3 regions of the Arthrobacter sp. 05L428 genome follow, and region 3 is predicted to be linked to each of the others. Evidence: riboswitches for the same ligand, from Rfam matches in the RefSeq annotation. Region 3 holds a riboswitch; each other region holds the start of a gene.
What was found. A riboswitch is a leader RNA that binds a small molecule or an ion and turns the genes downstream of it on or off. The one in region 3 is predicted to bind S-adenosylmethionine.
Positions count from the first base shown of each region.

Region 1: it holds a riboswitch for S-adenosylmethionine, as region 3 does, so the genes downstream of both, AC1DH3_RS10040 (DUF1737 domain-containing protein) here and metX (homoserine O-acetyltransferase MetX) in region 3, are expected to answer to the same signal.
Region 2: it holds a riboswitch for S-adenosylmethionine, as region 3 does, so the genes downstream of both, AC1DH3_RS03325 (aminotransferase class V-fold PLP-dependent enzyme) here and metX (homoserine O-acetyltransferase MetX) in region 3, are expected to answer to the same signal.

Region 1 covers NZ_JBFTNW010000004.1:42,776-52,684, reverse strand. The annotation lists gene pabB (aminodeoxychorismate synthase component I) at 1-441, shown strand, start outside; gene cls (cardiolipin synthase) at 463-1,938, opposite strand; gene AC1DH3_RS10045 (aminodeoxychorismate lyase) at 2,032-3,009, shown strand; SAM riboswitch class IV at 3,131-3,245, shown strand; gene AC1DH3_RS10040 (DUF1737 domain-containing protein) at 3,260-3,577, shown strand; gene AC1DH3_RS10035 (rhodanese-like domain-containing protein) at 3,574-4,020, shown strand; gene AC1DH3_RS10030 (O-succinylhomoserine sulfhydrylase) at 4,017-5,225, shown strand; gene AC1DH3_RS10025 (glutamate--cysteine ligase 2) at 5,222-6,451, opposite strand; gene AC1DH3_RS10020 (UDP-N-acetylglucosamine 1-carboxyvinyltransferase) at 6,513-8,036, opposite strand; gene AC1DH3_RS10015 (energy-coupling factor transporter transmembrane component T family protein) at 8,133-8,936, opposite strand; gene AC1DH3_RS10010 (ABC transporter ATP-binding protein) at 8,933-9,909, opposite strand, start outside.
Region 2 covers NZ_JBFTNW010000001.1:698,378-708,286, forward strand. The annotation lists RNA gene ssrA (transfer-messenger RNA) at 1-240, shown strand, start outside; gene AC1DH3_RS03285 (hypothetical protein) at 341-475, opposite strand; gene AC1DH3_RS03290 (hypothetical protein) at 527-898, opposite strand; gene AC1DH3_RS03295 (MFS transporter) at 1,009-2,427, shown strand; gene AC1DH3_RS03300 (fluoride efflux transporter FluC) at 2,424-2,795, opposite strand; gene AC1DH3_RS03305 (fluoride efflux transporter FluC) at 2,792-3,241, opposite strand; gene AC1DH3_RS03310 (metal-dependent transcriptional regulator) at 3,242-3,955, opposite strand; gene AC1DH3_RS03315 (Nramp family divalent metal transporter) at 3,966-5,261, opposite strand; gene AC1DH3_RS03320 (class I SAM-dependent methyltransferase) at 5,357-6,148, opposite strand; gene AC1DH3_RS03325 (aminotransferase class V-fold PLP-dependent enzyme) at 6,221-7,648, opposite strand; SAM riboswitch class IV at 7,683-7,796, opposite strand; gene hisN (histidinol-phosphatase) at 7,886-8,698, opposite strand; gene rsgA (ribosome small subunit-dependent GTPase A) at 8,767-9,882, opposite strand; gene aroA (3-phosphoshikimate 1-carboxyvinyltransferase) at 9,866-9,909, opposite strand, start outside.
Region 3 covers NZ_JBFTNW010000010.1:82,618-92,526, reverse strand. The annotation lists gene AC1DH3_RS15725 (bifunctional o-acetylhomoserine/o-acetylserine sulfhydrylase) at 1-1,126, shown strand, start outside; SAM riboswitch class IV at 1,311-1,426, shown strand; gene metX (homoserine O-acetyltransferase MetX) at 1,438-2,589, shown strand; gene AC1DH3_RS15715 (MFS transporter) at 2,761-4,143, shown strand; gene AC1DH3_RS15710 (LysR family transcriptional regulator) at 4,255-5,154, opposite strand; gene mmsB (3-hydroxyisobutyrate dehydrogenase) at 5,302-6,204, shown strand; gene AC1DH3_RS15700 (CoA-acylating methylmalonate-semialdehyde dehydrogenase) at 6,237-7,721, shown strand; gene AC1DH3_RS15695 (hypothetical protein) at 7,824-8,327, opposite strand; gene AC1DH3_RS15690 (SGNH/GDSL hydrolase family protein) at 8,417-9,292, opposite strand; gene AC1DH3_RS15685 (alpha/beta hydrolase) at 9,363-9,909, shown strand, end outside.

The DNA.
Region 1 (9,909 bases), on a different contig from region 3:
GCGGTGCCCGGTTCCGTATCGGTCAGCAGGCTGTGCGCGATCGAAAGCTACGCCACCGTCCACCAGATGGTCAGCACCATCGATGCGCGTCTCCGGCCGGGCATGCCGCGGGCCGAGGCCGTGGCGGCCTGCTTCCCGGCCGGCTCCATGACCGGTGCCCCCAAGGTCAGCACCATGGCCATCCTGGACCGGCTTGAGGCCGCACCGCGGGGCGTCTATTCGGGGGCGATCGGCTACTTCTCGCTCAGCGGGGCCACCGACCTCGCGGTGGCGATCCGGACCCTGGTGGTGGCTGCGGGCGCGGACCGGGGAACCACGCTCAGCCTCGGCGTCGGCGGCGCCATCACCGCGGATTCCTCACCCCAGGAGGAGTACGAGGAGATCCGGACCAAGGCCTTCGGCGTGCTCTCGGCGCTCGGCGCGGAGTTCCCGGCGGGCTAGTCCACGCGTGAGCCGGCCTGGCTACTGCAGGGTCGACGTGAGCCGGGCGACGTTGTCCACGTACTTGACCCCCATGGGCCGCTTCATCCAGTCCTCGAGCGTCAGTTCCCTCGAAATGCCGCGGTACGTGTCCTCGACGGCGCTGATCCGCTGCACGATGTCCTCGCCCAGGAGCATCACCGAGACCTCGAGGTTCAGCGAGAAGGAGCGCATATCCATGTTGCTCGAACCCAGCACGGCAACCTCGTTGTCGATCGTGAAGTGCTTGGCGTGCAGCACGAACGGGGCCTTGTAGAGGTAAATCCGCACCCCGGCCTCCAGCAGCGCCTCGTAGTAGGACTGCTGGGCGTGGTGGACCAGGAACTGGTCGCCCTTTTCCGAGACAAAGAGTTCGACGTCGACGCCGCGCTGCGCCGCCGTCGTCACCGCGTAGAGCAGCGAGTCGTCCGGGACGAAGTACGGGCTGCAAATGGAGATCGTGCGCTGCGCCGAGTAGATCAGCGTGTTGAACAGGCGCAGGTTGTTTTCGGTGATGAAGCCGGGACCGCTGGGCACCACCTGGGCGGTGATGTTGCCGGCGTGCAGTTCGGGCCGGTGGGCGAGCTGGTGCTCCAGGGATTCGTCGGTCTCACTGAGCCAGTCGGTGGCGAAGACCACGTTGAGGGTGGTGACGATCGGCCCGCGCAGGCAGGCCATCAGCTCGACCCATTCCCGGCCGATCTTGCGGTGCCGCGGGTTGTTGTAGGACGGTTCGATCAGGTTCTGTGACCCGGTGAAGGCGACCTCGCCGTCGATCACCATGATCTTGCGGTGGTTGCGCAGGTCCGGGCGGCGCCACTGGCCGTGCACGGGCCGCAGCGGCAGCATGGGCCGCCAGCGGATCTTGCTGGCCTTGAGCCGGGCGATGAGCTTGCTGTACCCCTTGATCCGCAGGGTGCCCAAGTGGTCGAACAGGAGGCGGACTTCGACGCCGCGCTCGGCGGCCTCTTCCATCGCCGTCAGCAGGTCATCCGTGATGTGGTCCGAGCTGAGGATGTAGAACTCGGCGTTGATAAAGGACTCGGCTTCGCGCACGGCCGCCGCCATCGCCTTGATCGAATCCGGGTAGCCGGGCAGGAGCTCCACGTGGTTGCCGTCCACCATGGGCAGGGAACCGAGCGTCTTGTTCAGCTCCGCTGCGGAGGACACCCATTCCGGGCCCTCGTACTTGCTTTCCACCATGGCCAGTTCCGACGTCCCGGCCCGCACCCGGGTGTTCACCGCGTCCTGCTGCGCCCGGCGCTTGCGGGAGAGCCGGAAGTTGCCGAAGAGCAGGAAGAGGACCACGCCTACGGCCGGAACGAAAAAGATGATCAGGAGCCAGGCCATGGCCGTGGTGGGGCGGCGGTTGCCCGGGATGATGCCGAGGGCAACGACCCGGATACCGAGGTCGATGACGGTCAGGATCAGGATCACCCAGGACGGAAGTGACCCCGCCAGCGAAAATGGCCACAGCACAGGCAAACCCCTCAAGCTCCAGACCCGCGGAACAGTTCCGGAACGGGCAACCCGCACAGCTTATCCCGACCCGGGCCGCACTAAGCTGAAGGCATGACTACCCCCGCCTCTGTTCCGGCCCGCGCGACGGTGCTGGTGTTCCTCGATCCCGCGTTTGAGAACGGCCGCGTCGCCGACTCGTCCAAGCCGCAGCTGATGGCCACCGACCAGGGTGCCACCCGCGGCGACGGCGTTTTCGAGTCGCTGCTGGTGGTGGGGGGACGCCCGCGCAAGCTGCAGGCCCACCTGACCCGGCTGGCCGGCTCGGCGCGCGCGCTGGAGTTGGACATCCCGGCGGAGGACGCCTGGCGGCGCGCGATCGAGACCGCGGTCAGCGAATACCGCGGCCGGGCCGCCACGGCGGTCGGAGCCGCCGGCGACGGGGCCGGCGGAGCGGACGAGGTCGTGGTGAAGCTGCTCGCCAGCCGCGGCGTGGAGGGCGCGGCCACGCCGACGTGCTGGGTGCAGGCCTCCCCGCCGCCGGAAGCCGGCCGCCGGCAGCGCGAGACCGGCATCGACGTCATCCTGCTGGACCGCGGCTACGACAGCGAGGTGGGCGAACGCGCCCCGTGGCTGCTGCTGGGCGCCAAGACCCTGTCCTACGCGGTCAACATGGCGGCGCTCCGGTACGCCCACCACCAGGGCGCGGACGACGTCATCTTCACCTCCGCCGACGGCCGGGTCCTGGAGGGCCCGACGTCGACCGTGCTGCTGGCGCACCTGGAGACCAGCGACGACGGCGCCGGCGGCGTCCGCACCGTGCGCCGGCTGATCACCCCGCAGCTGGACAGCGGAATCCTCCCGGGCACCTCGCAGGGCGCCCTGTTCACCGCGGCCAAGGCCGCCGGGTGGGAGCTCGGCTACGGCCCGCTGGTACCTGCCGATCTGTACGACGCCGACGCCGTCTGGCTCATCTCAAGCATCCGGCTCCTCGCCCCGGTGAACCACATCGACGGCAAGGAGATCGGCACCCCCGAACTGCGGCGGCAGCTCACGGCCGAGCTCAACGAACTGTTCGCCACGATCGAGTAGGATCCGGCCGGTCCCGGGTGATGCTGCTCCGCCCCCGGAAAGGTGCCATGCCAGCGTCCGCGTGACTTAACATGACGACGCCGCCGGTGCCGCCGGCGTCGTAAGTGCTACGTTTTTGGGGAGTAATGAGACCCGGCGCCAAGCCCTGACTGGCCGGTCGGCAACCCTCCCTTTCGCGGCGGGGTGCCTCAGGTGAATACTCGGCATATCGACCATTCGAGCTGCAAGCGTGAAAGTAAGGAGATCCGTCGTGCCCGACGCATCCGCACCCGCTGTGCCCGCCACAGCCCCAGCCCAATCCCCCGCCGCACCCGGACCCGCCGAGGAAAGACTGGCGTACCGGCTGTTCACCGGGCCCGATGACCGCAGCTTCTGCGAGCGCGTTTCGGCCGCCCTGGCCGAGGGCTACGTCCTGCACGGCAGCCCCTCCGCCACCTTCAACGGCAGCACCGTGATCGTGGCCCAGGCCGTCGTGCTGCCGGCCGCGATCGCGAGCGCCGACGCCGCCGTCGCCAACGCGGTGGATGAGCTCGACGGCGCCGAGTTCACCGGCGAGGGCCACGCATGAGTTACGCCGGAGACCTGAGCCCGCAGGAAGCCTGGGCCAAGGTCGGGGCGGGCGCCATCCTGGTGGACGTCCGCACCGAGGCGGAATGGTCGCAGATCGGCGTCCCGGTCACCGGGGCCGGCACCGAAGACCGGCAGGCTCCGCTCTTCGTCCAGTGGACCCTGGCCGGCGGAGCCCCCAACCCGCGTTTCCTGGAGCAACTGCAGCAGCAACTCCAGCGGCAACTGCGGCAGCACGCGCCTGGCGCCACGGCGGCCGAGCTCATCTTCCTGTGCCGTTCCGGCGCCCGCTCGGTCGCCGCCGCGAACGCCGCCACGGCGGCCGGCTTCACCGCCTACAACGTCCTCGAGGGCTTCGAAGGCGAACCGGGCCCGACCGGCGCCCGGACCGTGAACGGCTGGAAGAACCACGGCCTGCCGACCAACCTGGAAAGCACTAAGTGAGCTTCAATCCCAATGCCCAGGGCTGGAGCCCGGACACCCAGGCCGTCCGCGGCGGACTCGACCGCACCGGGTTCCAGGAAACCACCGAACCGATCTTCCTGAACTCGGGCTTCGTCTACGAATCCGCCGCCGCGGCTGAGCGCGCCTTCACCGGCGAGGACGAACGGTTTGTCTATTCCCGCTACGGCAACCCCTCGGTGGCCACCTTCCAGGAACGCCTCCGGCTGTTGGAGGGAACCGAGGCGTGCTTTGCGACGGCGTCGGGCATGTCAGCGGTGTTCACCGCGCTCGGGGCATTGCTGGGGGCCGGCGACCGCGTGGTCGCCGCCCGCTCGCTCTTCGGATCCTGCTTCGTCATCCTCAATGAGATCCTGCCGCGCTGGGGCGTGGAGACAGTCTTCGTGGACGGCCCGGACCTAGAGCAGTGGCGGTCGGCGCTGGCCGTGCCGACGACGGCCGTGTTCTTCGAATCTCCCTCGAACCCCATGCAGGAAATTGTGGACATCGCCGCCGTAAGCGAACTGGCGCACGCCGCCGGTGCGACCGTGGTGGTGGACAACGTCTTCGCCACTCCCCTGCTGCAGCGGTGCGGGGAGCTGGGCGCGGACGTGGTCGTGTACTCCGGCACCAAGCACATCGATGGCCAGGGCCGGGTGCTCGGCGGCGCGATCCTGGGCACCCGGGAATTCATCGAGGGCCCGGTCAAGCAGCTCATGCGCCACACCGGCCCGGCATTGTCCGCCTTCAACGCCTGGGTGCTGAGCAAGGGACTGGAGACGATGGCCCTGCGGGTGAACCACTCGTCCGCCTCGGCGCTTCGGCTGGCCGAATGGCTGGAGGCCCAGCCCGCGGTCAGCTGGGTTAAGTACCCGCTGCTGCCGTCCCACCCGCAGTACGAGCTGGCCGCCAGGCAGATGAAAGCCGGCGGCACGGTGTTGACTCTGGAGCTTTCGCCCTCGCCCGGCCGCTCCGCCAAGGAAGCCGCGTTCGCGCTGCTGGACGCGTTGCGGATCATCGATATTTCCAACAACCTCGGTGATTCAAAGTCCCTGATCACCCATCCGGCCACCACCACGCACCGCGCCATGGGCCCGGAGGGGCGCGCGGCTATCGGGCTGAGCGACGGCGTCGTGCGGCTCTCGGTGGGGCTGGAAGACGTCGAGGACCTGATCCGCGACCTCGGGCAGGCGCTCAAGCAGGTCTAGCCCCGGCGCACCCGCGAAAGCACGGGGGCCGGTTCTGACATTCCCTCGGCGTCCGCACCGTGCATCGTGACCCGCACGGCATGGGCGACGACGGCGGCCAGGCCGGCGTCGTCGGAGGGGGTGTCCAGCCCCGGAGCGCAGAGCGCCTGGCGCTGCAACTGCGAGCCCGTGCCGTGCGCCAGGACGCGGTCCACGCCGCGGCGCACCAGGTCCAGCTCCCCTTGCTCCGCCAGGACGGGGGCCACGAAGTCGACCAGGGCGTGCGCCACCTCGCCGGCGGGAGCGGGACGGAAGCTGCCGAAGTCCAGCAGCTCGCCGCGCAGCCCGCAGTTGCTGGCCTGCCACGCGGCCATTTTTAGCAGGACCGTCGGCACCGGGGCCGGATCCACGCCGTCGCGCCACTCCCGGCTGGCGGACTCCACGAGGGCGCGCACCAGCACCGCGATCAGCGCCGCGTCCTCCGCCCGCAGGCAGACATCCGCGACCCGGACCTCCACAGTGGGGTGGTGGCGGGCCAGCCGGGCATCAAAATAGATCATCCCTTCGTCGAACAGCACCCCGCTTTCCAGCAGCCTCGTGACCACCCGCCGGTAGACCGGAAGGCTCCCAAATATCATGGAGGGCCCCGCCGCCGGCCAGCGGTTCCAGGCCTGGGTGCGGTAGCTTTCGAAGCCGGTCTCCGTCCCGTTCCAAAAGGGTGAGTTGGCGCTGAGCGCGATCAGCACCGCCAGTTTGTCCCGGATCCGGTCGAGGACGGCGACGCCCTCCTCGGGGGACTCGATGAAGGTATGGACGTGGAAGCCGCACGTCAGCTGCTCCTGCACCGTAAGGCCGAAGCGCTTCTGCATGGTGGCGTACCGCGGGTTGGGCGTCGTGTGGGTGGCAGCTGCCAGCGGCGATGTGGCCAGGGCTGCCACCCGGGCTCCGTGCATCCGGGCTACGCGGCCCGCGAAAGCCCGGGACTGCCTGATTTGCTGGAGCAGCGCGCTGTGGTCAAGGCAGGGCACGGTCTGGGTCTCGATCTGCTCCAGCTTGAGCTCGAAACTGAAGCCCGAGTCATCGTGGTTCGGATCCGCGGCAGACGCCGCCGTGGCGTCGGCAGACGCCGCGGCCGCTGCCGCGGTGGCGGGTTTCAGTCCGCGCAACAGTGCGTCGGCCAGTGCCAGCGGGACCCCGGTAACGGGATCCACGATCAGCAGTTCCTCCTCTACGCCAAAGGTGCGCATGCAACCATTGTGCGTCAGCACCCGCCCCGGCGCGCTACCCCAAAATCGCCGCTCAGACGATTCAGTCCTGGAAATACTCGATCTTGGCGCCGATGGTGTTAAGCCGCTCGGCCAGGTCCTCGTAGCCGCGTTCGATCACGTAAATGTTGCGCAGCTCTGACACACCACGCGCGGCGAGCATGGCCAGCAGCAGGCAGGCAGCCGGGCGCAGGGCCGGCGGGCAGCCGACTTCCGCGGCCCGCCACTTGGTGGGCCCGTTGACGTAGATCCGGTGCGGATCCAGCAGCTGGACCTGGGCGCCCAGCTTGTTCAGCTCGGTCAGGTAGATGGCCCGGTTCTCGTAGACCCAGTCATGGATCATCGTCTGGCCGTGGGCGTTGGCGGCGATGACGGCGAAGAACGGCAGGTTGTCGATGTTCAGGCCGGGGAATGGCATCGGGTGGATCTTGTCCGTTGGCGCCCGCAGCTCGGAGGGTTTGGTGGTGACGTCCACCAACCGGGTGCGGCCGTTGCGGGCAAGGTACTCCGCGGATACCTCCAGCCGCTGGCCCATCTGCTCGAGGGTCGCCAGTTCGATCTCCATGAACTCGATCGGGACGCGGCGGATCGTGACTTCGGAGTTGGTCACGATGCCGGCGGTGATCAGGCTCATCGCCTCGATCGGGTCCTCGGACGGGAAATACTCGATGTCGGCGTCGATCGACGGGCGGCCGACGATCTTCAGCGTCGTGGTTCCCACGCCGTCGATCTCCACGCCCAGCATCTGCAGGTAGAAGCAGAGGTCCTGGACCATGTAGTTTGGGCTGGCGTTGCGAATGATCGTGGTGCCGCGGCGGTGGGCGGCGGCCATGATGGCGTTTTCGGTCACGGTGTCGCCGCGCTCGCTCAGGACGAAGGAACGGTCGTGGCCGTCTGCCGGCGGTGCCTGCACGCTGTAGAAGCCGGACTTCGCCTCGACGCTGAGGCCGAACTGGCGCAGGGCCTGCATGTGCGGCTCCACGGTGCGGGTGCCAAGGTCGCAGCCACCGGCGTAGGGCAGCCGGTATTCGCTGGACTCATCGAGCAACGGGCCGAGGAGCATGATGACGCTGCGGGTGCGGCGGGCGGCCTCGACGTCCATCGAGTCGAGGTCCAGCACGGCCGGTCGGCGGATCTGCAGGTCGTTCGCGTCGAGCCAGGTGCACTCGACGCCGATGCTGGTCAGGACCTCCACGATCCGGTTGACCTCTTCGATCCGGGCCAGCCGCCGCAGGACGGTGGTGCCGCGGTTGATGAGACTCGCGCACAGCAGCGCGACGCCGGCGTTCTTGCTGCTGTTGACGTCCACGGCGCCGGAGAGCGTGCGGCCGCCCTCCACCCGCAGGTGGGTCATCTGCGGCCGGCCGACTTTGACGATGGCGCGGCCGAAAATGGATTCGAGCCGCTCAATCATTTTCAGGCTCAGGTTCTGCTTGCCCTGCTCCATCCGGGCGATGGCGCTCTGGCTGGTTCCCAGCTCGGCCGCGAGCTGTCCCTGAGTCCAGCCCTTCTCGCCGCGGGCGTCCCGGAGTACGGCGCCGACATATTCAGCAGTCTGTTGAGTCATATGCAATAAATATCACGGATGAGCTATTTTGACGGGCCAAATCCCCAGAACTGCAATAAAGCTCACAGAATATCCATCTCGTGCGATATGTAGCGGCTACTGCTGGCCGAGGAACACCATGTTCCACGTCCCGGCAGCGACGGCTGCGGCCACGGCGGCACCTGAGATCAGCAGGCCCCCGAGAACCACCCACGCGTCCAGCCGGCTGAACGTCGCCTTCCGGGCCCAGGTCCGCTGCGCGCCGCCAAAGCCCCGTGCTTCCATGGTCACGGCGAGCCGGGAGGCGCGGCGGACGGCCTGGACCATCAACCCGAAGCTTTGCCCCAGCGTGGCCCTGAGCCGCTGCACCGGGTTTCCGTGCGAGCCGACACCGCGGGCTCGCCGGGCCATGCCGATGGTCTGCCATTCCTCGGCCATGAGCCCCACCAGCCGCATCGCGGCCAGGGTGCCGAGCACGAAACGGTGCGGCAGCTTCGCCTGCTGCGCCAGGGCGTCGGCCAGGTCCGTGGGGTCGGTGCAGCTCATCAGCAGCACCGCCGGCAGCGCGATCGCGAGGCCGCGCAGCAGGAAGCCCAGCCCGAGCTGCAGCGAGCCCTCGGTGATGGACCAGACGCCGACGTCGAGCAGTATCCTGCCATGGTCCGGGGCCAGGATCGCGGTGCTCCAGCCGCCCACGGCGGCCGCGAGGATCAGCGGCCAGCCGCGCTGCCAGAGCAGGGCCAGGGTCAGGCCCGCCAGCGGGAACAGCAGCAGTTCGAAGGCGAGCGCCACGGACGCGGACACCCAGTCGATGGACAGCGCCAGCGCGACCGTGATGAGCACGACGCCGGAGAATTTCGCCAGCGGGTTGGCGCGGGTCAGCAGAGCGTGGTTTCCGCGCAGGGTCAGGGCGTCCCTCATGGCGCCGCCACCCCCGGATTCGTCCTGCCGGGTAGTCCCGGCGCGCCCGACTGCGGTGCGCCGAGCTTCAGCTCGGTGCCGCCCAGGACCTCGCTGAACTCCGCGTCGTGGGTCACCGAGACCACCGCGGTCCCGGCGTCGAGAAGCTCGGAGAGGAAGGAGGCCAGTTCCGCCCAGGTGTTGGCGTCCTGGCCGAAGGTGGGTTCGTCCAGCACCAGCACCTGCGGGTGGGCAGCCAGCACCGTGGCCACGGAGAGCCGCCGTTTTTCCCCGCCGGAGAGCGTGTAGGGGTTGGCGTCCACGAGTTCGCGGAGCCGGAGCCGTTCCAGCAGCTCGTCGACCCGTTCTTCGCCGCGGCCCAGCTGGCGGGGACCGAACATCAGTTCGTCCAGCACCCTGCCGGTGACGAACTGGTGCTCGGGTTCCTGGAACACCGTGCCGATCCTGGCGATCAACTGCTGGGCCCTCCATTTGTACGGATCGATGCCTGCGCCGGCGCTCAGCTCGGTGGTGGCGGACACCGCGCCGGAGACCGGGGAGAGCAGGCCTGCCAGGGTCAGGGCGAAGGTCGACTTCCCGGAACCGTTGGGGCCGGTGATGGTCAGCGCCTGGCCGGCCCGGACCCGGGCCGTGATGCCGGACTGCACCGGGACGGGTATTACCGTGCTGAAGCCCCGCAGCAAACCGGTGCGGCGGGGCCGTTCGCGGGACACGGCCAGTTCCTCTGCGGCCAGCAGCAGCTGGCCGGCCCCGGCGTCCCCTTCGGGTCCTGTTCGGCCGCGGCGGGCCCGGGTGGCGGGCACATGGCCCGGCACCCAGACGCCGGCGGAGATGAGCATGTCCCGCGCCCGCTCCAGGACCAGGTCCGGGGGCCCGTCCAGCAGCACGGCGGAGTCCGTGGCGGATCCGGGCTGCAGCACGACGATCCGGTCCACAAGGTCTTTCCAGACAGCAACCCGGTGCTCCACCACCA
Region 2 (9,909 bases), on a different contig from region 3:
CTAAGCAGTAAGACAGTCCGTCAGCCCGAGGTTGCTATTGCCCCGGATCCTGGCGTCATTTAGATAGCCACTGCTGTTTACCTCCGTCATCGGGGTGAACGGGACTCTTTGATGACTGGGCCCGGATCAGCCAGCTGTTTGCAGCATGGCTGGGGCCGAGAAAATCCGACGCAAACTGCGCCCGGAGAAGCCCTGACAACACGACATCGGACGGGGGTTCAATTCCCCCCATCTCCACATAGGGAGCGCCGGCAACGGAGCTCCACCCCGTAGCAAAAGGCCGGAAGCATCAGCTTCCGGCCTTTTTGTTGTGCTCGACTTTGTTGTGCTGGACGGCGGGTTAGCGCTTCTTGATGTGCGCCACCGGATCGGTGTGCTCGTCCACGATGTGCTTGGCCTTCTTCTCGGCCCGTTTTTCCTTGATGGTTTTGACCGGCTTCTTCGTAAGGTGCCGGTGCGGCGACTTGTCAGGCATTTGCGCGCTCCCTAAAGGCGGGGGGCCCGGGATGAGCCCGTGCTTTTAAGGCTACGCCTCGGGCACCGCGACGTCCACGATGCCGATGAAGCGGCTGCCGACGCCCTCATATTCGCTGCGGACCAGCCCGGCCTCCAGGGCGGGCCGCTCGTGCGGGGCATGGTGGGCGCAGCAGACAAAGCTGAACTCCGGCCACCACTTTTTGGGCCGGGCCGTTTCGGAGAAGCCGCACACGGCACAGGTCAGCTGGACCCAGACCGGGCGTTTGCCCGTCCGGTTGGCCCTCGACTGGAGGAGCCAGGCCGGCGGGCTGTCCAGCAGGGCGCCGAGTTCGGCCTCGGACAGGCGGGACGGAATGCCGTGACGGTGTGCCATTTCCAGCGGAATATCAAGGGCCTGGGCAGCTTCGCGTCTCGTAACCATCCTTTAACTTTACGGGATCCGGGCACACCGGCAGTCAGCCGGCCGCCGGTGCTAGGCTCATCCCAAACCCGGTGCCCGCCGTCCGGCAGGCAGTGAGGAAGGCAGCAGCCATGTCCGGCACCCCCGCCACAGCCCTGTCCAGCCTTGAGAGGCGCGTGCTGTACGTGGCGATCGTCGCGTCCTTCATCGCCTTCCTCGACGGTTCGGTGGTCAACCTTGCACTCCCGGCGATCAGCCGTGAACTCGGCGGCGGCCTGGTGGTCCAGCAATGGGTGGTGGACGCCTACCTGCTAACGCTGGGGGCGCTGATCCTGGTCGCCGGCTCCCTCTCGGACCAGTTCGGCCGGGTCCGGGTGCTGCAATGGGGCCTCGCCGGCTTCACCGCCACCTCCGTGCTTTGCGGCCTCGCCTGGAGCGGGGAGTCGCTGATTGTGGCGCGCGGCCTGCAGGGCGTCGCCGGAGCACTGCTGGTGCCCAGCTCGCTGGCCCTGATCGTGACGGTGTTCAGTGGCCCGGCCCAGTCCGCCGCGATCGGCAAGTGGTCCGCGTGGACCTCCGGGGCCATCGTGGCGGCCCCGGTGCTTGGCGGCATCTCCGTGGATGTGTTCACCTGGCGGGTCATTTTCTTCCTCAACATCGTCCCGGCGGTTGCCGTGTGGCCGGCCCTGCGCAAGCTGCGCGAACTGGATCTGGGACGCGCGCCCGGCAGCACGATCGACGTCACGGGTACCGTCCTGGCGATCATCGGCCTGGGCGGCGTCGTGTACGCCTTTATCGAACGCGGGAGCCTCGGCTGGGGCGCCCCGCAGGTCTGGCTGCCGCTGGTCCTTGGGATTGCCGGCCTGGCCGGGTTCCTGCTCCACGAGCGGCGGACCCCGGCGCCGATGATGCCGCTGCGGCTTTTCGCCATCCGCAACTTCGGCTGGGGCAACGTCGCCACCACGGTGATCTACGGGGCGTTGAACCTTGGGTTCTTCGTCCTGGGGCTTTTCCTGCAGCAGGTCGCCGCTCTGGGGGCCACCGCAGCCGGCATCGCCCTGCTGCCCTCCACCTTGATCCTGCTCCTGCTCTCCGCAAAGATCGGGGCTCTCTCCGGCCGCTTCGGTCCGCGCTGGTTCATGACGGCCGGGCCGCTGCTGTGCGCGGCGGGCTTTTTGATGATGCTGGGGATCGGCCTGCCGCTGGATTACTTCGGACAGGTCTTTCCCGGGCTGGTGGTCTTCGGACTCGGTTTGGCCGTGACAGTGGCGCCGCTGACCTCCGCGATCCTGGGTGCCGTGGATCCTGAAGAAGCAGGGATCGGCTCGGCCGTCAACAACGCCGTCGCCCGCATCGCGGGCCTGGTGACCATCGCCTTTGCCGGGCTCATCACCGGACCGGTGATCACGACGTCGGGCCTGCACGGCACGGCGGCGGTCACCGCCGCGCTATTCGTCGCGGGCGCTGCGGCGTCCGCCGTCGGGATCAGGAACCCGCCGAGGGAACCCGCGGACAGTGGGGGAGGGGACGCCCCTACCCAGCCGGCTTAGCCGGCCAGCGCGATGCCGACGGCGGCCGCCGCCAGCCCCGCCGCCAGGTTCGCGGCCACGTTCAGGGCGGCGGCCCGGTAGCGCGCTTCGCTGACCAGCCGGATGGTGGCCGTGGTCCAGGAACTGAACGTGGTCAGGCCTCCGGCCAGGCCGCTGGCGACCGCCGTCTGCCACTCGGGGCCGAGCCCAAGGTGCGGCGTCATCCCGAGGGACAGCCCGATGATGAAGGATCCGGCCACGTTGACGGCCAGGGTGGCCCAGGGCCAGTGCGGGTGGGGTCCAGGCCGGTGGGCGAACCAGGAGTCGACGGCGAACCTGGCCAGGGCGCCGGCCACTCCGAAGACCCCCACCAGCAGGGCGGCGGTCACTGTGCCCTGCCGCTCAGGTCGGCCAGCGCTTTGCCCGATTTCCAGCCGACCGCCGCCGCGCCGAGCCCCAGGACCAGCGACAAGCCGAGGTAGGCGAGCCACACGGCGTGGAAGCCGCCGCGAATCTGCTGGTCGACGGCGAGGGCCAGCGCGGAAAAGGTGGTGAAGGAGCCAAGGAGCCCCGGGCCGAGGCCCGCCCGGAGCCAGAAAGCTGTCCGCGGCCGGGCAATCCAGATGGTGGTCAGGGCGGCCAGGACAAAGCTCCCCAGGACGTTGATCGCAAGCGTGGTCCACGGCACGGCGCCTGCCGCCTCGGGGAAGACCAGCCCCGCGCCGTAGCGCAGCTCGGTTCCGATCAGGCCGCCGACGGCGACTGCCGCCCATGCCCGCCAGCCGGGAACCGTCGCGACCGTTGCCGGGCGGCGCTCCGCATCCAACGCTTCCATTCAGCGCCCCTCGACGCTGCAGCCGGAATGGGCCGCGTCGCTGTGCACCCAGAGCGCGGAGGCCACCTCGTCGGCGAGGTCGATTTCGCGCAGCTCGCCGCGGGCGCCGATGCGGACCACGAGCGGGCCGCCGAAGGGCTTCCGGCCCAGGACTTCGACGTCGGAGTCCAGGTCGATCTGTTCGGCGGCGAGGTAGCGCAGCAGCTCGGGGTTTTCGTCGCTGATCCGGGTGATCCGGCCGGTGTGGCCGTCGTCGAGCTCGCTCATCCGGTAGGCCGGCGGCATCAGGACCGAGCCGTCCTCGGCCGGAATGGGGTCGCCGTGCGGGTCGCGGACCGGGTTGCCGAGCTTGGCGGACATCCGCTCGATGAAGGTGTCCGAGACGGCGTGTTCAAGCAGCTCGGCCTCGTCGTGGACCTCGTCCCAGCGGTAGCCGAGCTCCTGGACCAGGAAGGTCTCGATCAGCCGGTGCCGCCGGACCATGGAGAGGGCCAGCCGCACGCCGTCCTCGGTCAGGGTTACGGCGCTGTAGGGCTTGTGGTCCACCAGGCCCTGGTCCTTGAGCTTGCGGACCATCTCGGAGACCGAGGAATTCGCGACGCCCAGCCGCTGGGCCAGCTGGGTGGAGGTGATGGGTTTGTCCTGCCACTCCGTGAAGGAGTAGATGACCTTGACGTAGTCCTCAATGGAGGAGGAGGGCGGACTGGTCTTCACAGCCCCAAGCCTACCGTCCGGCGGCACCGGTGAAGGTGAGCCACAGCAGGACCAGGTTCAGCGCCACTACCAGGATCACGCTGACGACGGCGGCCACCCGCAGGGTCATGCCGTCCGCGAACCGGCCCATCAGCGGCTTGCTGCTGGTCAGCACCACGAGCGGGACCAGCACGAACGGAATCCCGAAGCTGAGCACAACCTGGCTGAGCACCAGCCCCCAGGTGGGGTCGAAGCCGACGGCCAGCAGGACGACGGCGGGGACCAGGGTCAGCACCCGTCGCGTCATCAGCGGAATGCGGATCTTGAGCAGGCCCTGCATGATGGTTCCGCCGGCGTAGCAGCCCACCGAGGTGGAGGCCAGGCCGGAGGCAAGCAGGCCGACGGCGAAGACCACGCCGACCACCGGGCCGAGGTTGGCTGTGATGGCGGCGTGGGCACCCTCGATCGTGTCCGTGCCGTCTTCACCGCCCAGCGTGGACGCGGCCAGCAGCAGCATTCCGATGTTGACGATGCCGGCGACGGCCAGCGCCGCGACGACGTCCCAGCGCGTGGCTTTGATCAGCCGGGCAATGGCGTGCGGCGGGACATGCAGATGCGGATCCGGGCGGTGCCGGTCCCGGGAGAGCGCCGAGTGGACGTAGATGGCGTGCGGCATCACCGTGGCACCGAGCATGCTCGCGGCCAGCAGCACCGTGTCCGGGCCCTGGAAGCCAGGCACAAGCCCGGCCACGAACCCGCCCGGATCCGGCGGGCTGATGAACAGTCCGGCCAGGAACCCGACGGTGATGATGCCCAGCAGGAACATGATGACGAACTCGAAGGGGCGCTGCTGGTTGCGGCTCTGCACGGCGAGCAGGGCCATCGAAATGCCGCCCACAATGACGGCGCCGAGGGGGAGCGGAAGGCCGAAGAGCAGGTACGAGGCCACCGCGCCGCCCACCACCTCGGCGAGGTCGGTGGCTGCGGCCACAATCTCGGCCTGGACCCAGAAGGCGCGGCGCCAGGCCGGCCGGAGCCGCTCGCCGAGGATCTCCGGGAGGCTCTTGCCGGTGACGATGCCGAGCTTGGCGGACTGGTACTGGACCAGCACCGCCATGACGTTGGCGGCGACGAGGACCCAGACGAGCAGATAACCGTACTGTGCCCCGGCCGTCAGGTTGGCGGCGACGTTGCCGGGGTCCACATAGGCGATGGCAGCCACGAACGCCGGGCCGAGCAGGCCCAGCAAAGCCCGGCGGCTACCCCTGATCCTGCGGGCAGGCGGTTTCCCCGCGGGCAGGGGTTCGTGTCCGGCTACGTCCAGCACTGCGGGCTCCCAAGAAGTTCCTGAGTGCCTACAAATATAAGTTAGGCACACCGAAATAATAGGCGCCGCGGCGTGGTCAGTGCAATGCGGGAACCTCAGGCTTTGACGGCACGCCAGCTTTGCGTCAGGTAGGGAAGCGGCAGGAGCTGCCCGGCAGTGTGTCCTAGGTGCTCGTGCAGGTACCAGTCGAGGTTAGCGAGCACCTTGGCCCTGGTGCTCTCGCCTGCCCGCAGGTAGTAGCTGCGGGATTTGGTCAGTTCCATGACGTCCTGCGTGGTTACTGGATCCTCCCAGCGGGTGAGATGACTCTCCAGCCCGATGAATTCCGGTCCCAGCGGCGGCGTGAAGTGGGGCTTGTGGACGTCCCCCGCATGCATGATCCGGGACAGCCTGTGCACCCAGGGGACCGAGGTGTCGAGCTGGTTCCAGATCAGGCCGAGAACGCCGTGCGGCCGCAGGATCCGAGCCGCCTCGGTACTGGCCAGCAGGGGATCGCACCAGTGCCAGGCCTGGGCCACCGTGACCAGGTCGAAGGCCCCCGAAGCCAGCCCGGTGTGTTCGGCGGTACCCTCGACGGCGGCGACTTCCGGGAGGGCGCGGCGCAGCTGGTCGAGCATGTCCGGGGACGGATCGACGGCCACGGTCCTGAGCCCCCGTTGGACCAGGAGCGCCGTGAACTTACCGGTCCCGGCGCCCAGGTCGGCGGCGTCGTGGGCCCCGGCCGGGATCAGCCAATCGGCCGAATCCGCCGGATAGCCGGGCCGGACCCGGTCGTAGTGCTCGCCGCCGTCCTGGAAGCTCTGCCCGAGCTCCCGCCGCCGCTGGTGCTGCAGTTTTGGGCCACCCTGCAGTCCGGGGTGGTGCAGTTTGGGGCCGCCGCGTGCCACGTGCGATCTCCTTCGGCAGCTCTGGTGCGTACCTGTCGAATTTACCGCACGCGGCCCGGGCTGCGCTGCCGGTCAGTCGACGGAGCAGGGGGCTGCGCCAGCGGTGCCAGGCGTGTTCGGCGCCCAGTGCGGATAGCTGCGCGTGTCGTTGGCCGGCACCCAGCGTCCGGCGTCCACGACGTAGTCCCAGCCCAGGCCGTTCCGCCGCAGCTCCTGGAGCCCGGCGAGCAGCCGCTGCGCGTCGTTGAGCCGTGAGCCGAGGCCGAAGCTGGCCCGGAGCGAACCGGCGGGCAGGCCGAGCCGTTTTAGCAGCGGGTGGGCGCAGAACCGGCCGTCGCGCAGGCCTATGCCGTGCTCCGCGGACAGGTATGCGGCGACCAGGCCTGCGTCGTAACCGGCGACCGAGAAGTTGACCACGCCGATCGTCCCGGGGCCGCCTTCCCGGCCGGTGTCCTCGAAGATGTGGTGGACCGTTACGCCGTCGATCCGCTCCAGCCCCTCGACCAGGAAGGAACGGATGGCGTCCTCGTGGGCGTGCCACTGCTGCTCGTCCAGCGCCTCGATAACCTGGCTGGCGCGGGCCAGCGCGGCCGCGCCCAGGACATTGGGGGAGCCGCCCTCGTGGCGGGCCGGCCCGGTGGTCCAGCTGACGGCGTCGAGTCGTGCGTCCCGTACTGCGCCGCCGCCAGCCAAGTGCGGGGTGCCGGCGTCCAGCCAGTCCGGCCGGCCCACCAGCACGCCGGCGCCGAACGGGGCGTAGAGCTTGTGGCCGGAGAAGGCGAGGTAGTCGACGTCGTCCGCGGCGATGTTGATGCGGCGGTGCGGGGCCAACTGGGCCGCATCGACGGCGATCCGGGCGCCGAATTCGTGCGCCAGCGCGGCCAGCTCACGGATCGGCAGGATTTCGCCGGTGACGTTGGACGCGCCGGTCACGGCGAGCAGGCTTACTCCGCCGAGGGCGAGTTCCGCCCGGAGCCGCTCCACGGTGCCGGCCAGGGTGGGCGCCGCGACGACGCTGCGGTGCGGGACGTTTTGCCAGGGCAGCAGGTTGGCGTGGTGCTCGATGTCGAGGTAAAGCACCTCGCCGGTGTGTCGGCCGTCGTCGACGGGCAGGCAGCCGGCCAGCAGGTTCAGTGCGTCGGTGGTGTTCCGGGTGAAGATCACGGAGTCATCCGGACGGCCGCCGACGAACCCGCGGACGATGTTCCGGGCGTTTTCGTACACCGAGGTACTCAGTTGGGAGGCGTAGCCGGCGCCGCGGTGCACGCTGGCGTAGTACGGCAGGATCTCGTTCAGGTAGGCGGACACCACGGACAGCGCCGGGGCGGAGGCTCCGTAGTCCAGGTTGGCGTACCGGACCTGGCCGCCCTGGATCAGGGGGGCCAGGATTTCGGCGCCGGAAACCGCGGACAGTGGCCGGCGGGCGGCGTCGAAGCGTGCGTCGGTGAACTCCGGGCCGCCGGCGCTGGTGGTGTGGGTGGGGATGGTGGCAGTCGTCATGGGACCTCGCTCGAAAAGGACCCCGCACACAGGGGATCCGCGCTTGCCGGGTCCGCTCCGGACCGGCCAGGTCGTCACCCGGGGCACCCCGCCGCGAATGGAGGGTTGCCGGCCAGCAAACCGGGGTTTTGCGCTGGCACTCGTGACCTGCTTCGAGCCTAGGACATGGCCGGTCGCACGGAAAAGGGAGGGCGGAATATGAAGCGTAGTGTTACGGGCTGCCTCGGGCGTGGCCGGCTAGAGCAGGTCGTCGAGGCCCGGGTTGAGGCGCTTGAGGACTTCGGAGTGCAGGATCGAGTTGGTCGCCAGCGCGTTGCCGCCGAAGGGGCCGTCCTCTCCCTCGAGCGAGGTGAAGCGGCCGCCGGCCTCCGTCACGATCGGGACCAGCGCCGCCATGTCGTAGAGGTTGAGTTCGGGCTCGCAGGCGATGTCGACGGCGCCTTCGGCCACGAGGCAGTAGGACCAGAAATCGCCGTAGGCGCGGGTACGCCAGACCTCCTCGGTGAGTCCGAGGAACTCGTCGAGGTTGCCGCGCTGCTTCCAGCCGCCGAGGCTCGAATAGGACAGTGACGCATCGGCGAGCCGGGAGACGTTGGAGACCCGCAGCCGGGTCGCGGCGGCCAGTGAGCGGCCCATGTAGGCGCCGGCGCCCTTTGCGGCCCACCAGCGCTTGCCCAGTGCGGGGGCGCTGACGACGCCCACCACGGGTTCGCCTTCGTCGACGAGGGCGATCAGGGTGGCCCAGACCGGGACGCCGCGGACGAAATTCTTGGTGCCGTCGATCGGGTCGATGATCCAGCGGCGCGAACCGTGGCCGGAGCTGCCGAACTCCTCGCCCAGGACGGCGTCGCGCGGGCGGGAGCGGGACAGCTGCCCGCGGATGGCTTCCTCGGCGGACTTGTCCGCGTCGGTGACGGGGGTCAGGTCCGGCTTCGTCTCGATCCGAAGGTCGAGCGCCTTGAAGCGGCTCATGGTCTGGGAATCTACGGAATCTGCCAGTACATGGGCAAGGCGCAGGTCATCGTTGTAGCTCGAAGCTGGTTGGCTCATGCTTCCAAACTACCGTCAAAACGCGCCGCGGACCGGGAGGCCACGTCGCTGCCGCCAAGTAGACGCGGCTATGAGACGCTGCCGAGTTCCTTGGTGTCCTGCGCTTCCAGCCGCGGATCGGTGCCCAGCAGCCGGCGCAGCGACGCGAGCCGGGCCGGGCCGGACGGGCCCGCGTGGCCGCCCTGCACCCAGGCGTCCACGCCGCAATTGACGGCGGTGGCGTCGTGCTTGCAGCCCCGCTCGCAGTCATCGGTGCCGGGCGCCAGGTCCGGGAAGGAACGCAGGATCCTGTCCGGGTCCACATGGGCCAGGCCGAAGGAGCGGATGCCCGGGGTGTCGATGATCCAGCTGCCCGCAGGCGCATCGCTGACCTTCAGCGCCAGCGCGGAGGAGGAGGTGTGGCGGCCGCGGCCGGTGACCGCGTTGACGCCGCCGGTGGCCCGTTCGGCGCCGGTGAGTGCGTTCACCATGGTGGATTTGCCGACGCCGGAGTGGCCCAGCATGACGGTGACCTTCCCGTCGAGGTAGTCCCGCAGCTGCGACACGGCGGCCTTGTCCAGCCGGGCGGACAGGCCGTCATCGGAGCGGGCGTCGATGCCGGAGGCGGCCGAATCCGCGGTTTTGGAGATGATCACCGGGAAATCCAGGTGCTGGTAGTTGGCCAGCAGCTCGGCGGGGTCCTTGACGTCGGCCTTGGTGACGAGCAGCAGCGGTTCGATGCCGGCGTCGTAGGCGGCCACCAGAGCGCGGTCGATGAAGCCGGTGCGGGGTTCCGGGTTGGCTGCGGCCACGACAACGACGAGCTGGTCGGCGTTGGCGACGACGGCGCGTTCGATCGGGTCCGTGTCGTCCGCGCTGCGGCGCAACAGCGTCCTGCGGTCCTGGATCTTGACCAGCCGGGCCAGGGTGTCGGGTTCGCCGCTGACGTCCCCGACGAGCGAGACGAAGTCCCCGGCAACTACGGGGTTGCGGCGCAGCTCCCTGGCCCGCGCCGCGATGATCTTGCGTTCGTCGGCGGTGCCCTCGCCGACGACGGCGGTGTAGCGTCCGCGGTCCACGGTGACGATCCGGCCGGTGACGGCGTCGTCGTAGCTGGGCCGGTCCTTGGTGCGGGGGCGGGAGCCCTTTTTGTTGGGGCGGATCCGGACGTCGGATTCGTCCCAGGAGTCAGTGCTGCGTGCCACCGGCGGCGTCCTTGTCTGCGGTGCTTG
Region 3 (9,909 bases):
GGACGCGGTGGAACAGCGGGTCGCGAGCCTGGAGGGCGGCCTTGGGGCGCTCCTGCTCAGTTCCGGCCAGGCCGCCGAAACCTTCGCGATCCTCAACATCGCCGAGGCAGGAGACCACGTCGTCGCCAGCCCCAGCCTCTATGGCGGGACCTACAACCTGCTGGCCCACACGCTGAAGAAGTTCGGTATCTCGGTGACGTTCGTGGAGGACCCGGACAACCTTGAGCAGTGGCGCGATGCCGTGCAGCCGAACACCAAGCTGTTCTTCGGCGAGGTGGTGTCCAACCCCCGCCAGGACGTGCTGGACATCGAAGGCGTCGCGGACGTCGCCCACCGGGCCGGGGTGCCGCTGATCGTGGACAACACCCTCTCCACCCCCTACCTGATCCGCCCGATCGAGTGGGGCGCCGACATCGTGGTGCATTCGGCCACCAAGTATCTCGGCGGACACGGTGCCGCGATTGCCGGCGTGATCGTCGACTCCGGCAACTTTGACTTCGGCAAGGACCCGGAGCGCTTCCCCGGCTTCAACACCCCGGATCCCACGTACAACGGCCTGGTCTATGCCCGCGACCTCGGGGCGGACGGGGCGCTGGGAGCGAACCTGTCCTTCATCCTCAAGGCCCGGGTCCAGCTGCTGCGCGACCTCGGTTCGGCCGTCTCGCCGTTCAACGCCTTCCTCATCGCCCAGGGGATCGAGACGCTGAGCCTGCGGGTGGAACGGCACGTCGCCAACGCCCTCCGGGTGGCCGAATGGCTGGAAGCCAGGGACGACGTCGAATCCGTCGCCTACGCCGGGCTGCCGTCCAGCCCCTGGTACGAGCGCGGCCGCAAGTACGGCCCGAAGGGGACCGGCGCCGTCGTCGCGTTCAACCTCGCAGGGGGAGCGGAGGCCGGCAAACGCTTCGTCGACGCCCTCGAACTGCACTCCCATGTGGCGAACATCGGTGACGTGCGCTCGCTGGTCATCCACCCGGCGTCGACCACGCACAGCCAGCTCTCGCCGGAGCAGCAGGCGGTCGCCGGCGTCAATCCCGGCCTGGTCCGGCTCTCGGTGGGCCTCGAGCACATCGACGACATCATCGCGGACCTCGATGCCGGCTTCCGGGCGGCCAAGAACGCCTGAGGTCACGCAGCACGCCGAATTTCCCCACCTTTGCGGGGATGGCCCCGGGAATCGCCGACACTTCGGGGCGACCCGCCGGGCGCGTCTGTCAAAGGTGGGGAAACTGCGGTGTTGACGGGTCCGGCTGTCACACAGCCGTCACAATCTTCGCGCTTGCGCGGCCGTGTTTCGTAGAATCGACGCAGGTCATGAGTGCCAGTGACAGCCCCGGCTTGCTGGCCGGCAACCCTCCATTTGCGGCGGGGTGCCCCGGGTGAAGACCTGGCCTGCCGGTCAGCTGACGGCGGGCAAGCGCGAAGTTAGGTCCTCACATGACGATTGCCGTCGCCCGCACGGGTGTACCCGAAAGCAAACCCTCCACTGTTCCCGACGGTGCTGTTCCCGACGGGACGGTGCAGTACCTCCCGATCGGTTCCCTGGCCCTTGAATCCGGTGCCACCCTGCCTGAGGTCACCCTCGCCTACGAGACCTGGGGGACGCTGAACGCCGATGCCTCCAATGCGGTGCTGATCGAGCACGCCCTGACCGGCGACACCCACGTGACCCGCGGCGCCGGCGAGGAACCGGGCTGGTGGGAGCAACTGGCAGGCCCCGGCGCCCCGGTGGACACGGACAAGTACTTCGTGGTCTCCATCAACATCCTCGGCGGCTGCTACGGCTCCACCGGGCCCTCCACGCCGGCCCCGGACGGCCGGCCCTGGGGCTCGCGCTTCCCGCTCGTCACCCTCCGGGACAGCACCGCGGCGGAAGCCCGGCTCGCCGACGCGCTGGGGATCAGCAGCTGGTATGCCGTGCTCGGCGGCTCGCTCGGCGGAGCGCGCGCGCTGGAGTGGGCGGTGACCTACCCGGCGCGGGTGCAGCGCTGCGCCGTGATTTCGGTCGGCGCCAGCAGCACCGCCGAACAGATCGCCTTCGCCCAGGCCCAGACCCTGGCAATCCGCCAGGACCCCAACTTCAACGGCGGCGACTACTACGGCGGCCCGGAACCGCACGCCGGACTGGCCCTCGCGCGCCGGATCGCGCACATCACCTACCGTTCCGCAGCCGAGCTGGACGGGCGCTTCGGACGCAACGCCCAGGCGGCCGAGGCCCCGCTGGAGGCCGGGTCGCTGGCCGGCCGTGGGCGCTACCAGGTGGAGAGCTACCTGGACCACCAGGGCAACAAGCTGGTGCGACGCTTCGACGCCAACAGCTACATCGCCATCACCGAGGCGCTCATGAGCCACGACGTGAGCCGCGGCCGGGGAAGCCTGGAGCAGGCCGTCTCCCTGGCCACCGCGGAGTTCTTCGTGGCGGCCGTGGACTCGGACCGGCTGTACTTTCCCGCCCAATCCCGAGAGCTCGCCGACGCCCTGCCGGGGGAGGTCGCCGTGCACGTCATCGAGGCCCCGATCGGCCACGACGGCTTCCTGACCGAAATCGGCCAGCTCAGCGAGCAGCTCCGGGGCAACTTCTTCGCCTAGCCGGCACCGCCGTGTGTGCATTTTTGCAGACGCACTCTGCGCGATTAGTCGTTGAGCTTGCCTCGATCGAAGTCCATACTCGTGGAGAATGACGCCGTGTGTTCCAACTCACACACACGTAGTCAACCTAATGGTCCACAGGGTGTCGACGACGACACCGAAGGAGTTCGCATGAGCACGGAAAACGCCGCCGCAAGGCGCGCAGAGGAGCCCGACGTCAAGACGTCCGGCCTGAAGAAGGTAGTAACGGCCTCCATGGCCGGCACGGTAGTGGAGTGGTACGAGTTCTTCCTCTACGCCTCCGCCGCCACCCTGGTTTTTGGCAAGATGTTTTTCCCCAACTCCGGAACGGAACTGGACGGCATCCTCGCCGCGTTCCTGACCTATGCGGTTGGCTTCGTGGCCCGCCCGATCGGCGGCATCGTCTTTGGCCACTTCGGCGACAAGTTCGGCCGCAAGAAGCTGCTGCAGCTGAGCATCATCCTGGTCGGCGTATCGACCTTCCTGATGGGCTGCCTCCCGGGCTTCGCGCAGATCGGCTACTGGGCCCCGGCCCTGCTGGTCTTCCTGCGCTTCGCCCAGGGCTTCGCCGTCGGCGGTGAATGGGGCGGCGCCGTCCTCCTCGTCGCCGAGCACAGCCCCAGCAAGTCCCGCGGCTTCTGGGCCAGCTGGCCGCAGTCCGCCGTCCCGCTGGGCAACCTGCTCGCCACTGCCGTGCTGTTCATCCTGTCCTCCGTGCTGTCTTCCGCGGACTTCCTTGGCTGGGGCTGGCGCGTCGCGTTCTGGCTCTCCGCCGTGATCGTCGTCGTCGGCTACTACATCCGCACCAAGGTCAGCGACGCCCCGATCTTCCTCGAGGCACAAAAGGAAGTTGTCACGGAGAACAAGGGCTACGGCGTCGCCGAGGTCTTCCGCCGCTACCCCCGCGGCGTCTTCACCGCCATGGGCCTGCGCTTCGCGGAGAACATCCTCTACTACCTGGTGGTCACCTTCTCGATCACCTACCTCAAGACCGTTGTCCACGCCGACACCGCCCGGATCCTGCTGCTCCTGCTCGTGGCGCACTTCATCCACTTCTCCGCGGTGCCGGTGGTCGGCCGTCTCTCGGACCGCTTCGGCCGCAAGCCCGTCTACATGGCCGGTGCCGTCCTGGGCGCCACCTGGGGCTTCTTCGCCTTCCCGATGATGGATACCGGCAACGATTTCATGATCCTTGCCGCTGTCATCATCGGACTGCTGTTCCACGCCCTGATGTACGCCGGCCAGCCGGCCATCATGGCCGAGATGTTCCCGACCCGGATGCGCTACTCCGGCGTCTCGCTCGGCTACCAGGTGACCTCGATCGTGGCCGGTTCGCTCGCCCCGATCATCGCCGTCGCGCTGCTGAGCCAGTACAAGTCCTCCGTCCCGGTGGCCATCTACCTGCTCATCGCCTGCGCCGTCACGGCCGTCGCGGTGTTCTTCCTCAAGGAAACGCGCGGCACCTCCCTGCACGACGTCGACGCCGCCGACGCCCAGGGCACCGCCGATCTGCTGGCCGCCGGTAAGCGGTAACCAGCACGCAGCTGCACAACCCAACGAACAGGCAGCCCCCGTTCCCGCGCTGCGGGGACGGGGGCTGCTGTCATCCGGGGATCTTGTGGCGGCCTCCGCAGCGCGCCGGGCTCAGCCGGCAAGCACATCCTGGCGTTCGGCGATCTCGGCCCGGACGGCCGCCACGACGGCCTGCACCGGCGCCGAACGCAGCGATTCCGACCTCGCAACTGCCCAAATCGGCAGCTGCCGCTGGAAGTCGTCCGGCAGGACCGGTACGAGCCCCGGTTTGCCGACGACGAGGAAATTCGGCAGCAGCCCGATCCCGGCGGCGCGGCGGACGGCCTCCAGCTGGGCGAAGATGCTGGTGGCCTGGAAGCTGGAGCGCGGCATCGGCAGCTGGGTGGAGCGGTGGCCGAGCTCGGCGACCTGCAGGGCCGACTCGACGTAGGAGACGAATCCGTGCTGCCGGACGTCGTCGAGCGTCGTCGGCAGCCCGTGCTCGCGGGCGTACTCCGGGCTGGCGTACAGCCGCAGGAAGTAGTTGGACAGGAAGATGGTCTGAGCGTTGCTGACCTCCAGGTTGCCGACCACCACTTCCAGGTCCACCCCGGAGCGGTTCTGGCTGACCTTGCGGGTGGCGCTGAGCATCTCCACGTTCAGCAACGGATGTTCCTGCTGCAAACGGACCAGGGCCGGGGCGACGAATTCCGCGCCGAATCCGTCCGGGGTGCTGATCCGGACCAGGCCGGAGAGCACGTCCTCGGTCCGGGCGATCCGGCCGGACAGTGCTCCGAGTGTTCCCTCAATGGCTTCCGCCGCTGCCACGGCCAGTGATCCAAGTTCGGTGAGTTCCCAGCCGTGCGGGCTGCGCTCGAGTGTCCGGCCGCCGAGCTGTTTGTCCAGGGCGAGGATCCGGCGCGAGATGGTGGTGTGCGTGGTGCCCAGGGTCTCCGCGACGGCGTTGAACCGGCCCAGCCGGGCCACGGTCAGCAGAATCAGCAGGTCGTCCGGGCTGGGGAGCCGCTTCAAGTCCACCATTGGCCTTTCGTCGATGTGCATTGATGCACATGGCATCTTCACTTTTTCCCCTTGATTGCACTGTAACAGGGTGTGATGGTGGACACGGAACAACCGGCAAATGCGCCGGACACAATGCAAAGCAAAGGAGCTTATGCCATGGCAGTTGTCGCCTGGATCGGACTGGGAAACATGGGCGGGTTCATGTCAGTGAACCTGGCCAAGGCCGGAAACGAGGTCCGCGGATTCGACCTCAACCCGGAGGCCCTCGCGGCTGCCGAGGCCGGGGGAGTCAAGCCTGCCGGCAGCATCGCCGAGGCCGTGGAAGGCGCCGACGTCGTCTTCTCGATGCTCCCCAAGGGCGAGCACGCCCGGGCCGTCTACCTGGGCGAGGACGGCGTCCTGGCCCACGCCGACACCAGGACCCTGCTGGTGGACTCCTCCACGATTGACATCGCCTCGGCCCAGGCCCTGCACGACGCCGCCGCGGAGGCAGGCTTCCGCTTCGTCGACGCGCCCGTTTCCGGCGGGATGAGCGGCGCCAAGGCCGCCACGCTGACCTTCATGATCGGCGGCGAAGCCAGCGCCGTCGCCGACGCCACCGAATACATCCGCCCGATGGCCGCCAACATCATCCCCACCGGCGGCGCCACCACCGGCCAGGCCGCCAAGATCTGCAACAACCTGATGCTCTTCATCAACCTCGCCTCCACGGCAGAAGGTGCGGTGCTTGCGGACCGCCTGGGCCTGGACAAGCAGGTCTTCTGGGACATCGCCTCCGTTTCCTCCGGCGACAGCTGGGCGCTGCGCACCTGGTACCCGGTGGCCGGCGTCGTGCCCACCGCCGCCTCGAACAACGACTTCGCGCCGACGTTCACTGCCGAGCTCGCCAACAAGGACATCGGCCTGGCCATCAGCGCCGCCCGCGACACCGGCACGCCGCTGGAGATCGGCGAGCACGTCCAGCAGCTCTTCCAGCGGCTCATCGACGGCGGCCAGTCCGGCACGGACTGCTCCGCCATCGTCAAACTGGTCGACGGCTCGTTCGAGTCCGCCAAGTAGCCCCCCAAACCTTTTAGAAAGAGATCCTCCCCATGGAACGCATTCCGCACTTCATCAACGGCGCCCTGGTGTCCGACGCCGAGCGCTACGGCCCCGTCTTCAACCCCGCCACCGGCGAACAGGAAAAGGAAGTGGCGCTCGCCTCCGCCGCTCGGGTCGAGGAAGCTATCGCCGCCGCCCGTGCCGCCCTGCCCGGCTGGCGGGCCACGAGCCTGGCCAAGCGCACCACCATCTTCTTCAAGGTCCGCGAGCTGCTTATGCAGCGCCGCCCCGAACTGGCCGCCCTGCTGACCAGCGAACACGGCAAGGTCCTCTCCGACGCGGAGGGCGAGATCACCCGCGGCCTGGAGAACATCGAGTTCGCCACCGGCCTGTCCCACGCGCTCAAGGGCGAACGCTCCGAGCAGGTGTCCGGCGGCGTCGACGTCCACTCCGTCCGGCAGCCGGTCGGCGTCGTCGCCTGCATTACGCCGTTCAACTTCCCGGCCATGGTGCCGCTATGGATGATCGGCAGCGCCCTGGCCTGCGGCAACACCGTGCTGCTCAAGCCGAGCGAAAAGGACCCGTCCTCCGCCCTCTTCATCGCCCAGGTCTTCGCCGAGGCCGGCCTGCCGGCGGGCGTCCTGAACGTCGTGCACGGTGACAAGGAAGCCGTCGACGTGCTGCTCGAGCACCCGGACGTCAAGGCTGTCAGTTTTGTGGGTTCGACGCCGATCGCCCAGTCCATCTACAAGCGCGCCGCGGACCACGGCAAGCGCGTCCAGGCCCTCGGCGGGGCCAAGAACCACATGGTGGTGCTTCCGGATGCGGACCTGGACATGGCCGCCGACGCCGCCGTCTCCGCAGCCTACGGCTCCGCGGGGGAGCGCTGCATGGCCGTCAGCGTCCTGGTCGCCGTCGGGAACATCGCGGACGAACTCGTGGACGCGATCAAGACCCGGATGGCAACGCTCAAGATCGGCCCCGGCACTGATCCGGCCTCCCAGATGGGTCCGCTGATCACCGCCGAGCACCGCGACAAGGTGGCCTCCTACGTGGCCGGCGCCGCAGACGAGGGCGCCGCCGTGGTGGTCGACGGCCGGGAGCAGGAATTCGACTCCAACGGCTTCTTCATCGGCGTGAGCCTGATCGACCACGTCAAGCCCGGCATGAAGGTCTACGACGACGAGATCTTCGGCCCCGTCCTCTCGGTGGTGCGCGTCGAGAGCTACGCCGACGCCGTCAAACTCGTCAATGACAATGAGTTCGGCAACGGCGTGGCGATCTTCACCCGCGACGGCGGCGCCGCCCGGCAGTTTGAGTTCGACGTCGAGGCCGGCATGGTGGGCGTCAACGTGCCGATCCCGGTGCCGGTAGGGACCTTCTCCTTCGGCGGCTGGAAGAACTCGCTCTTCGGCGACACCCACATGTACGGCCCGGAGAGCATCCGCTTCTACACCCGCGGCAAGGTCGTTACGACGCGCTGGCCGGATCCGTCCACCTCGGTGATCGACCTCGGTTTCCCGCAGGTCGACTAGGCGCAGCCCTCCCGGACAACAGCAACGCGGGGTCACTTACGGCCTATCCACGAGTGGATTATGGGCCGTAAGTGACCCCGCGTTGCTTGTAGGTTCCGGGGGTCAGCCTTTCATGATCTCCGCGCGCTGGGCCATGTAGTCCTCCATGGCGAGCTCGCCGTTGCTGTATTTCTGGTCCAGCTCGGCGAGCTTGCGCGCGCGGTAGCCCTGCGGCCCCGACGGCACCGGCGGCACCTCCGCGGCGCCAGGCGCCGGCGCCTGGGGCTGCCACTGCTGCGGCGACGCGGGCTGCGGCGGGTTGTTCAGGTACTCCGGGCTGTCCTCGTACGGGACCGGGTACTGCTGGTTCGCCGGCGGCTGGTTGGCCGGGGGCTGCGGCGCACCCAGCTGGCCGAATCCGCCGTAGTAGTCGCGCTGGGTGAAGCCGTCCCGCGGCTGGTTGCTCTGCTGGCCCGGATATTGGCCAGGGAACTGACCAGGGAACTGACCTGGGAAGCCGCCGGGCATGCCCTGGTCCTGGCCGCGTCCGCGGACCGATTTGCGGTACATACGAATGGCCGCCGGGACCACGAAGGTCAAGATGATGATCCAAAAGAAAATACTCACGGTACCGCGCCTCTCAAAAGGTGTCTTTCCAGCTTAACGCGCACCCCGTGCCCGGGGTGCCGGGCCGCCCGGCACTCGGTACCCGGAGTTCAGGACCGCAGGGCATCCTCGGCGCCGGGCGGCCCCTCGCCCGAGCCGAGCGGGACCCCGGGGCCGAACACCGGTCCGGCCAGCGGGCGCTTGGCCGTGATGCCGTCGCCGGAGGAGCGGTGCCGGAGCCGGCGGACCACCCACGGGACGAAGTGCTCGCGGGCCCAGATCAGGTCCCCGGTGCGGGCCTCTCGCCAGCTGCGCTGCGGCAGCGGCTTCGGGGAAAGTGGCTCCAGCGTGTGCTGGACGTTCAGCGAGTCCAGCACCATGGCCGCGATCGTGTGGTGGCCCAGCGGCGAAAAGTGCAGCCGGTCCGCGTCCCACATCTGCGGGTCGTTGAGCTGACGCAGCGACCACATGTCGGCAATGACGGCGTCGTGCCGGGCCGCCACGGTGCGCAGGTTCTCGTTGTAGATCGCCACCTTGCTGCGGATCCGGCCCAGCACCGACGAGCCCGTGTCCGGGCCGTTGAACAGGACCACGGTGGCGCCGCCCAGGCTCAGGATCTGCACCACGGAGTCAAGCCGTTCGGCGAGGACATCCGGGTCCCCGCCGGGCCGGATCAGGTCGTTCCCGCCCGCGGACAGGGTCACCAGGTCCGGCTTCAGCGACAGGCAATGGGCCAGCTGCTGGTCCACAATCTGCTGCAGGAGCCGGCCCCGCACGGCGAGGTTGGCATAGGCAAAATCCTCGTGGCCGCGGCTCAATTCCTCGGCCACCCGGTCCGCCCAGCCGCGGTGCCCGCCCGGGCTCGCCGGTTCGGGATCTCCGATCCCTTCGGTGAAGGAGTCGCCCATCGCCACGTAGCGGGTCCAAGGGTGGTTGACGGTCCGGTCCGGGAAGTTCTCCGTTGCTTCTGTTTCACTCACCTTCATATCCTGCCCCCTTCCCACAAAGCGGCGCCAGCGTAGCTTGTTACTCATAGGTAACTGTAAGAATGGAGCCATGACTGAAGCCGCTGCCTATCCCGCTGCCTTTCCTGCCCCCGTTGTTCTGTGGTCCCGGCCCGAGGAGGACCGCGCCGGCAGGCCCCTGCTGGTGCTGCTGCACGGCTACGGCGCCAACGAGCAGGACCTGCTCAGCCTGGCGGACCTGCTGCCGGAGGAATTCGTGGTGGCCTCGCTCCGCGCCCCGCTGGTCTCCGGTCCCGGCTTCACCTGGTTCCCGCTCACGGCGTCCATCGACTATTCGCTCGACGCCGTCAAGCACGCCGCCGCCTACGCGCAGGACTGGATCGACTCGGTGAGGGACAGCCACCCTTCGGTAACCCTGCTCGGGTTCTCGATGGGCATGGCCATGGCCACGACCCTGCTGCGGCAGCGCCCGGACGGCTATGCCGCCGTCGTCGGGCTCTCCGGCTTTGCCGTCGACGCCGCCGGGGACCCCAGCTTCCGCGACGCGGAACTGGACGGAACCGTGCCGATGTTCTGGGGCCGCGACCAGCAGGACCCCGTGATCACCCCGGACAAGATTGAGTTCACCATGGGCTGGG